3 regions of the Arthrobacter sp. A5 genome follow, and region 2 is predicted to be linked to each of the others. Evidence: riboswitches for the same ligand, from Rfam matches in the RefSeq annotation. Region 2 holds a riboswitch; each other region holds the start of a gene.

Region 1 (3,203 bases), 790 kb from region 2:
AGCACGGTGCTCATGGCGAGGTCGGCCGGGAGCAGGTCCTGGGGCGAGGTGGTGGGGGTCATGTCATGCTCCTGACGGTGTCGGTGGGTGATGTGACAGCCTCGGCCGCTGCGGTGATATGCGTTGGATTCGACTGGTGGCCGACGTGCTGTTCGTGGCCCTTATCCAGATCAATTACTTGAAGCTTCAATTTATTCCATGTCGACGAAACTTCAGGTTGAAGCGTCAGTTCATGACGAGGCTTCCGGTGAAGCACCAGGGCCGGCCCGACGCCCGGTGAACCTGCCGGGGCAGCCCGACGCTGCGGTAAAACGCCGGAACCGTCCCGGACGATGAGCGGGTGCTTTACGCCTGGGGGTATTTGCCATCGAGGCTGATCCGCATCACCACACGATCCCCCAGCGCATCCAGGCCGAGCTCGCGTTCGTGATTGCGGCGCCGGAGAAGTTCCGGGCCCGGCGAACTGTCCACGGCGAAGCCGCAGCTGGCATAAAACGGCGCATTAAACGGCACGTCGGCGAAGGTGGTGAGCGTCATCGCGTGGTACCCACACTCCCTGGCCCAAGCGACCGCGGCGTGGATCAGCGCGCGGCCTATCCCGTGTCGGGCGAAGTCCGGCTGTACGGAGAGCTGTTCCAGATGGGCCTGGCCATCGACTTCCTCCAGCCTGACGAAGGCCACCGCAGGTCTGCCGGCGACCATGATGTGCAACGCCGCGGCGAACTCCGCGGCGCCGGCCCCGGACGGCATAGGGCGCGTCAGGCGCTGGCCGGCAATTTCGGTCAGGATGGTATCCGAAGCGGCCTCGATGGCCGGCAGCAGGGAAAATTCGGCCAAGGCGGCCGGACGTAATTCAAGCATGTATTGAGCCTACGACTGGCCACCGACGGTATTCCCCGTGTATGTTCGGTTACGACCACACGGGAGCCCTGTTGCAGGGGCTGAGATCGGGCTGATGCAGTCTGCGACCGTTGAACCTGTCCGGGTAATGCCGGCGAAGGAAGTGAGTACCAGCAATGAGTATTTTGCCGTTCGGCTCAGCCCAGAATCCGTCCACGGAAGACCCGAATGCCCATCCCCTTCCGGTACAGCCAGCAGTGCCAGTGCCAGTGCCGGTGCCAGCGCCGGAATGGTCCAGGCCGTCACAGGCCGCGCCCCGGAATCCCCCGGTACCTTTTTAGTAGCCCCTAATTGAGTAAGAATTGGGTTGCTGGCCTGTTGGTTCCCGGCATGATTTATGCCCCCAGTCTTCAATGATCCGGGGGGTGATGTCACCGGGATCCGATAGGTGTCAGGGGATCGCTAATAGGGACCGGACCAGCGGCAGTTTTTATCGTGGCAGGTCAGCCGTAACGTGGATGCCGACTCTTGTCGCCGCAGGACAGACCAGCGCTGTTTTACAGGTCTCGGATGCGGGAGGTTTTGAGGTTGATTAAGGATTACGAGAGTATCGATGTCTTCAGCGGAGTCGATGTCGGCAAGAGCAATCACCACGCGGTGGCGCTGGATAAATCCGGGAAGAAGCTGCTCGATAAGGCTTTGCCTCAGGACGAAGCGAAGCTGCGGGCGATCATCGACACACTGGCCAAAAACGGCACGCTACTGCTGGTCGTGGACCAGCCCGCCACCATTGGTGCGCTGCCGGTGGCGACGGCCCGGGCCGCCGGAATCCTGGTCGGTTACCTGCCCGGGTTGGCGATGCGCCGGATCGCGGATCTGCACCCCGGCGAGGCTAAAACCGATGCCCGGGACGCGTACATCATCGCCGAGGCAGCCCGGACGATGCCGCACACCCTGCGCTCGATCGAGGTCGCCGATGAGCAGATCGCCGAGCTGTCGATGCTGTGCGGTTTTGATGATGATCTGACCCAGCAGACCACCGCTACATCAAACCGTATCCGCGGGCTTCTGACCCAGATCCACCCGGCCCTCGAACGGGTGATCGGCGCACACCTGGACCACCCGGCAATGGCGGAGATGCTGGTGAAATATCCGACCCCCACCGCACTGAAGACCGCCGGCCAGGCACGGGTGGCCACGTACCTGGCCAAGTTCGCCCCGCGGGCAGGCAAACACTGGGCAGCCGATATCTTTACCGCCCTCGGCGAGCAAACCGTGGTCGTCGCCGGCACCGCCGGAGCCGGCATCGTGCTGCCCCAACTGGCAGGCATGCTCGCCGGTCTGCGTAAAGCCCGTGTCGAAGGCCATACCCGGGTCGAGGCGCTCGTGGAGGCCCACCCTCTTCACCTCGTCCTGAGCTCGATACCGGCGGTCGGGATCAGGACCGAAGCCAGGATCCTCACCGAAGTCGTCGGTAAACACTTCGCCACCGCCGGGCATCTGGCCTCCTATTCCGGACTGGCGCCGGTGACCTGGCGATCAGGGACGTCCATCCGGGGAGACCACCCCTCCAGGAAGGGCAACAAGATCCTCAAGCGCGCTCTCTTCCTGTCCGCGTTCGCCGCCCTCAAGGACCCCACCTCACGGGACTACTACGACCGAAAACGCGCCCAAGGGAAACGCCACAACCAGGCCCTGATCGCCCTGGCCCGGCGCCGCTGCGACATGCTCTTCGCCATGCTCAGAGACATGAGCATCTACGAAGAAAAAAACCCCAAAAGCGGCTTGACAAAAACATAGGGACACCTCCCCGGAACAACAACTGGTGGAGACCCAGTCCCTGAGGTCCCACTCATTGGGGTTCGTCGAGGACGCTTCGTCCGGACTGCGGGTTCCGGTAACCGAAATTGCGCTGGAGGACTCGCCCGGCGGCGTGCCGAATACGCCGTTTCGAATTTACCGGACCGCCGGGCCGGGCAGCGATCCGGTGGTTGGGCTTGAGCCGTTCCGGGCCTCCTGGGTTCAAGCCCGTCAGGATACCGAGACCTATTCCGGGCGCGGACGGACCCTCCTCGACGACGGCAAATCCGCCCAGCGCCGGGGTGCTGCCTCGGCGGAATGGCGCGGAGTTGCGCTCAAGCCGCGGCGCGCCGTCGCCAACAGAACCGTCACGCAGATGCATTATGCCCGCCAGGGCCTCATTACGGATGAAATGCGTTTTGTGGCGCTGCGCGAGAATTGCGATGTGGATCTGGTGCGTGCGGAGGTAGCCGCCGGTCGCGCCATCATCCCCAACAACGTCAACCATCCCGAGTCCGAGCCGATGATCATTGGCAAGGCGTTTCTGGTGAAAATCAATGCCA
Region 2 (3,203 bases):
GCGCCGCCGTGGACCTTTCGCGACACATCATCGCCGAAACCGAGCGGCGCTGGTCCGAGGCGCTAGGGGCCGAACGCTACCGGGAGCTGCGCCGCTCACTGTCCGAGATAGCTTCCCTGACCACGGGCAACGGCAGATGAAACGTGTCCACAGGCTTCAGCGTACTTGCCTGAAAGAAAGGGACTCCTTGACGGGGGCCTGCGGCCGGCGGCCTCCAGTTCGTACCCAGAACATGGGCACTCGCGTAGGATGACGGCAGGGTTCGACGACGAGGACAAGGATGCCCATGGCAACGGTTAATTGGGGAGCAGCCGGCACCAGGGAAAACCCGTGGACACTGAAGACTCCGCCGGGGACGTCTGAGTACACGATGTACCGCGACGAAGGTCCCGACCCGCAAGAGCTGGTCTGCACCGTGGGCAAGACGGTGTTGAAGTACCAGCTGCGGATTGTTGGCGAGCTGCACGCCATGCTCCGCGACCGTGGCGACTGGGTGGAACTCGGCAGCGCGGACGAACAGAAATCCGCCAAGGACGGCACGGTGGAGTCCTGGGGTCGGGCCATTACGAATCCCGTGGGTGGTTGGTATGGGCTCAAAAAGGGATATCGCGGCAGGGTCGGCATGTACCTACCTCCGCTTCTGGAAGCGCTGGGTCTTGCAGAGCTCGAACACAACCCGCGGAACAACCGCATGCGGGCGATCTAGCGCGGCACTGCTGCGAGGTCAGTGACCAGGCCGTCCTGATGGATCGGGTGTCGGGGCAGCGGGACTTGACCGTGATGTGTCAGTCAGGTCTCGATGACGAAGCCACTCTCAGACCGGCCGTCGCGCCCCCGGTAAAAAGACGTTGCTAGTGATCTGTGCGGGAATCGCGTGTTAATGGACCGAAACGGCTCTGCGGATGCTTCGCGCGTCGCGGTCCAGGCAAGCTCCCAGCAGGAGCTGAAGGCTCGTGCTGTCGACTACGGACGCCCTGAGAAGCCGGCCGCCTTCGGTGCGCCCCCGGTGACTACCGAAGTGTGCGATTCCTTGCCCATGGTCCCTTCGGTTACGGGGTTACTGGGCCTGAATTCAGGCTGAGGCACGCGCAGTGATTGTCATGGTGCCTGATTGCATCGACGGCCACCCCACGTTTACCCCACGGCAATGTCGCGGTCTGCGAGGAATCCAGGAATACCTCTACACGCAGTACATCGGCATCCCCGACCCCCACGCGGATCAGCACGCAGGCTAGCCGGCGGCGGCAGGTTTGCACTGTTGGGCCGCTAACCCCTGTATGTTGATGCGGTTATTGGAGGTGTCTGTTTTGGTGGTTTGCAGGGCCGGCCGGTCCACGGGGGTACCGGTGCCCGCGGTACGGGAGGTCCGGTGGTCGCGCCGCGGTGTCCGGGACGGGAGCCGTTTGGGAAGCGGTTCGGGCAGGGCACGGCGGCCGCACGGCCAGGTGCGGGCGCTGGTTTGGCCGCGGGATGGGTATATACTCGCTCCCAGTGACACGGGGTGCCGGGCGGCTTTATTGGCCCGGCTGAGATGACACCCGTTGAACCTGATCTAGTTGACACTAGCGAAGGGATGTCCTGCAACGGTTCGCACGGTCCTGGCGTCCGGATCGCATCCTTTCGCCTTATCCGAAGGTGAAGAAACTGATGGAACTGGCAGAACAAATTGTTCTTGTGACCGGCGGCGGGCGGGGCCTGGGCAGCAGTATTGTGCAGGCGTTCGCGGGCCGGGGGGCGCGGGTGGTCATCAATTACCGCCGCAGTGCCGAAGCCGCCGGGGAACTGGCCGCCGGTTATGGCCCCGAGCGCGCTGTTGCTCTGCAGGCTGACGTCACCGACGCCGGTCAGGTGTCGGTTTTGCTGGAGCAGGCCAGGTCCCATTTCGGTTCCGCCGTCACCACTGTGGTCAATAATGCGCTGGCCGATTTCTCGTTTAACGGGGATGCCCGCTCCGGTGCCGGGGATATTTCATGGGCGGAGTTCGAGGCACAGTTCGCCGGCAGTGTCCGGGGTGCTTTGACCACGACCCAGCAGGCTTTGGAGGGGATGCGCGGCCACGGGTTTGGGCGCATCATCAACGTTGGGACCAATCTGTTCCAGAACCCGGTGGTCCCGTACCACGACTACACCGCGGCCAAGGCCGCCCTGCTGTCCTTGACGCGCACCATGGCCAAGGATCTGGGGCAGCACAATATTGCCGTGAACATGGTCTCCGGCGGCCTGCTGCGCACCACTGATGCCAGCGCCGCAACCCCGGAGGAGGTCTTTGACTACATTGCCGCTTCGACCCCCCTGGGTAAGGTCACCACCCCGGCCGAGTTCGCCGATGCCATCTTGTTTTTCGCCTCGCCTTGGGCGCGGTCGGTTACCGGGCAGAACCTGGTGGTCGACGGCGGACTGGTCATGGACTAGGCGCCCTGGCGATGAACGGGAATCGGCAACTGCATTTGAACGCTTTCCTGCTGGGAGCCGGCCACCACGGTGCTGCGTGGCGGCGGCGCGGATCGCCGCTGGAGCAGCTCGGAGAGATCGGCTATTATGAGCGGCTCGCACAAAGCGCCGAACGCGGCTTGTTCGATGCCGTGTTTTTCGCCGACGGGCAGTCCGCCGGTGACGTCGGCGCCGGGCCGAGATGGTTTCTGGAACCGTTGACCGCGCTGGCGGCCATGGCCCGGGCAACGGAAAACATCGGGCTTATCAGCACCGTCTCGGCGACCTTTTATTCCCCTTTTCATGCTGCCCGGATGCTCGCCTCCCTGGATCACATCAGTGCCGGGCGGATCGGGGCGAACGTGGTCACGTCGATGTTCGATGCTGAAGCCCGCAATCACGGGCTGGAAGCGATGCCCGGCCACGCGCAGCGCTACGGCCGCGCTGCGGAGTTCATTGAGGTAGCGCTGGGGTTGTGGGACTCTTGGGCTGATGATGCGCTGGTTCGGGACAGGGCCGGGTTCTATGCCGATCCGGCCCTGGTCCGGCCGTTGCATCATGAGGGGGACCACTTCCGGGTGGAGGGGCCCTTGAATGTGCCCCGGGGCCCGCAGGGACGCCCCGTGCTGTTCCAGGCCGGTGCTTCCGGGGCCGGCCGGGATCTTGCCGCCCGGTACGCGGAAGGGATTTACGCCGTGGCCTACGATCTTCCCAGCGCCCAGGCCTACTATGCGGATATGAAACAGCGGATCGCTGCTGCCGGGCGTAATCCG
Region 3 (3,203 bases), 1.9 Mb from region 2:
GGCACATTCAAGGGCCCCTCCACCCGGAAGTGGTCCCCCTCATGATGCAACGGCCGGACCAGGGCCGGATCGGCATAGAACCCGGCCCTGTCCCGAACCAGCGCATCATCAGCCCAAGAGTCCCACAACCCCAGCGCTACCTCAATGAACTCCGCAGCGCGGCCGTAGCGCTGCGCGTGGCCGGGCATCGCTTCCAGCCCGTGATTGCGGGCTTCAGCATCGAACATCGACGTGACCACGTTCGCCCCGATCCGCCCGGCACTGATGTGATCCAGGGAGGCGAGCATCCGGGCAGCATGAAAAGGGGAATAAAAGGTCGCCGAGACGGTGCTGATAAGCCCGATGTTTTCCGTTGCCCGGGCCATGGCCGCCAGCGCGGTCAACGGTTCCAGAAACCATCTCGGCCCGGCGCCGACGTCACCGGCGGACTGCCCGTCGGCGAAAAACACGGCATCGAACAAGCCGCGTTCGGCGCTTTGTGCGAGCCGCTCATAATAGCCGATCTCTCCGAGCTGCTCCAGCGGCGATCCGCGCCGCCGCCACGCAGCACCGTGGTGGCCGGCTCCCAGCAGGAAAGCGTTCAAATGCAGTTGCCGATTCCCGTTCATCGCCAGGGCGCCTAGTCCATGACCAGTCCGCCGTCGACCACCAGGTTCTGCCCGGTAACCGACCGCGCCCAAGGCGAGGCGAAAAACAAGATGGCATCGGCGAACTCGGCCGGGGTGGTGACCTTACCCAGGGGGGTCGAAGCGGCAATGTAGTCAAAGACCTCCTCCGGGGTTGCGGCGCTGGCATCAGTGGTGCGCAGCAGGCCGCCGGAGACCATGTTCACGGCAATATTGTGCTGCCCCAGATCCTTGGCCATGGTGCGCGTCAAGGACAGCAGGGCGGCCTTGGCCGCGGTGTAGTCGTGGTACGGGACCACCGGGTTCTGGAACAGATTGGTCCCAACGTTGATGATGCGCCCAAACCCGTGGCCGCGCATCCCCTCCAAAGCCTGCTGGGTCGTGGTCAAAGCACCCCGGACACTGCCGGCGAACTGTGCCTCGAACTCCGCCCATGAAATATCCCCGGCACCGGAGCGGGCATCCCCGTTAAACGAGAAATCGGCCAGCGCATTATTGACCACAGTGGTGACGGCGGAACCGAAATGGGACCTGGCCTGCTCCAGCAAAACCGACACCTGACCGGCGTCGGTGACGTCAGCCTGCAGAGCAACAGCGCGCTCGGGGCCATAACCGGCGGCCAGTTCCCCGGCGGCTTCGGCACTGCGGCGGTAATTGATGACCACCCGCGCCCCCCGGCCCGCGAACGCCTGCACAATACTGCTGCCCAGGCCCCGCCCGCCGCCGGTCACAAGAACAATTTGTTCTGCCAGTTCCATCAGTTTCTTCACCTTCGGATAAGGCGAAAGGATGCGATCCGGACGCCAGGACCGTGCGAACCGTTGCAGGACATCCCTTCGCTAGTGTCAACTAGATCAGGTTCAACGGGTGTCATCTCAGCCGGGCCAATAAAGCCGCCCGGCACCCCGTGTCACTGGGAGCGAGTATATACCCAGCCCGCGGCCAAACCAGCGCCCGCACCTGGCCGTGCGGCCGCCGTGCCCTGCCCGAACCGCTTCCCAAACGGCTCCCGTCCCGGACACCGCGGCGCGACCACCGGACCTCCCGTACCGCGGGCACCGGTACCCCCGTGGACCGGCCGGCCCTGCAAACCACCAAAACAGACACCTCCAATAACCGCATCAACATACAGCGCCCCTCAGAGGTGGGTAGCGTCGGAACCGTCAGAGCCCGGTACCCCCGCGGACGGCTCCGGGAGCGGGTGTTCAGCCGGAATGGGCACGGTTGGGTTCCATAACTGGTGAAAATGATGGATCGGACCTGCGCCTGAACCGACATGCAGTTCCCCGGCATGAAGCAGACTGTCCTGCAGCCACGCTTTGGTCACCGTCAAGGCCTCTGTCCAATCACCAAAGCGCGCCTGCAGGGTAGCCATGGCGGAGGACATGGAGCATCCCGTCCCATGCGTATTGGCCGTGTCCACCCGCGGGGTAGTGACCTCATAAACCTCCCGGTTACCGGTCAGCCGTCCGGCAGCATCCACCAGCGCATCCGGGCAGTCCGTACCCTCCAGATGGCCGCCCTTGACGAGGACGATGACGTTTCTGGCCGCAGAAAGCCGGCTCCCCTGCTCAAGAGCCTGCTCCCAGGTACGCGCCGTGGGTTCCCTGAGCAGGACACCGAGTTCTGGCAGATTCGGGGTGACCAGGTCCGCACGGTACAGCAACCGACCCAAAGCCTCCTCAGCTCCTGGATCCAGCAGCCGGTCGCCGCTGGTGGCGATCATCACCGGGTCCAACACCACAACCGGCGCCACGCTACGGCGAAGCCACGAATCAACCTCATCGATGATCCGGCACTGCCAAGCATCCCGATCTTGACGGCGTCGATCGTGACGTCGTCACTGACAGCGTCCAGCTGTTCATGAAGGAAAGGCGCCGGAGGCATATGTACCGAACGGACACCGTGAGTATTCTGGGCGACCAGTACCGTCACGACGGCCATACCGTATCCTCCGTGCGCGGCAATGCTCTTCAAATCTGCCTGGATTCCGGCGCCGGCGGTCGGGTCCGTGCCCGCAATGCTCAGAACACGGGGAACGAATGTCCCCATCGGACCACTCCTTCAAAACAGATTCAGCGACGCACCGTAAATCATCGGCCGCAAGCACTGAGGCATGTTTCTGTACCTCTTCAGCGATTGAACAGCCACCCTCAACCATCCCACGCTGCCGGCCCATGCGCGTTAACGGTGAAACGTCCGGTTGTAGAAGCCACACATATAGTCTCCCATCACAAAACCCCGATAAGCCTGGATGATGCAGCTTCGCGTAACTGTTCATCCCTCAGCTCAACCGGACACTCCGAACGTCGACCGGATCAGGATCCGGTGGCGGGATAGTGCCGCCGACTCGATCCTAAGCACCAGTTTTCCGCCCATTGGATTCCGGGTCAGCGAAGTCAACATAGCCATATGCCACGCTGATCTCCCGTGTATGCCCATGCTGCGTCGGCAGGCGCTGGGCATAGCCCTTCACTACCGAAGCGTCACCAACAGCCAAACCCTTATCGTTGAATCCTGTACCGATCTTCCCCAAGCCCCCAATGGTGCGGTTTCGCTCCAGATGGTCCTTCAGGC

Evidence for each region. Region 2 has a riboswitch for thiamine pyrophosphate ahead of ACLLJI_RS16375 (3-oxoacyl-ACP reductase). Riboswitches for the same ligand answer to the same signal wherever they lie in the genome.
Region 1: linked by a shared signal. The riboswitch ahead of ACLLJI_RS12685 (IS110 family transposase) and the one ahead of ACLLJI_RS16375 (3-oxoacyl-ACP reductase) in region 2 are both predicted to bind thiamine pyrophosphate.
Region 3: linked by a shared signal. The riboswitch ahead of ACLLJI_RS07050 (3-oxoacyl-ACP reductase) and the one ahead of ACLLJI_RS16375 (3-oxoacyl-ACP reductase) in region 2 are both predicted to bind thiamine pyrophosphate.

What each region holds. Positions count from the first base shown of each region.
Region 1 is NZ_CP180316.1:2,672,262-2,675,464, forward strand. Features, by position in the region: gene ACLLJI_RS12675 (VOC family protein) at 1-62, opposite strand, end outside; gene ACLLJI_RS12680 (GNAT family N-acetyltransferase) at 346-861, opposite strand; TPP riboswitch at 911-1,020, shown strand; gene ACLLJI_RS12685 (IS110 family transposase) at 1,411-2,640, shown strand; gene thiC (phosphomethylpyrimidine synthase ThiC) at 2,666-3,203, shown strand, end outside.
Region 2 is NZ_CP180316.1:3,466,580-3,469,782, reverse strand. Features, by position in the region: gene ACLLJI_RS16385 (MarR family winged helix-turn-helix transcriptional regulator) at 1-140, shown strand, start outside; gene ACLLJI_RS16380 (DUF6855 family protein) at 287-706, shown strand; TPP riboswitch at 1,488-1,591, shown strand; gene ACLLJI_RS16375 (3-oxoacyl-ACP reductase) at 1,648-2,412, shown strand; gene ACLLJI_RS16370 (LLM class flavin-dependent oxidoreductase) at 2,424-3,203, shown strand, end outside.
Region 3 is NZ_CP180316.1:1,552,244-1,555,446, forward strand. Features, by position in the region: gene ACLLJI_RS07045 (LLM class flavin-dependent oxidoreductase) at 1-608, opposite strand, end outside; gene ACLLJI_RS07050 (3-oxoacyl-ACP reductase) at 620-1,384, opposite strand; TPP riboswitch at 1,441-1,544, opposite strand; partial or broken gene thiD (bifunctional hydroxymethylpyrimidine kinase/phosphomethylpyrimidine kinase) at 1,855-2,678, opposite strand; gene ACLLJI_RS07060 (HRDC domain-containing protein) at 3,198-3,203, opposite strand, start outside.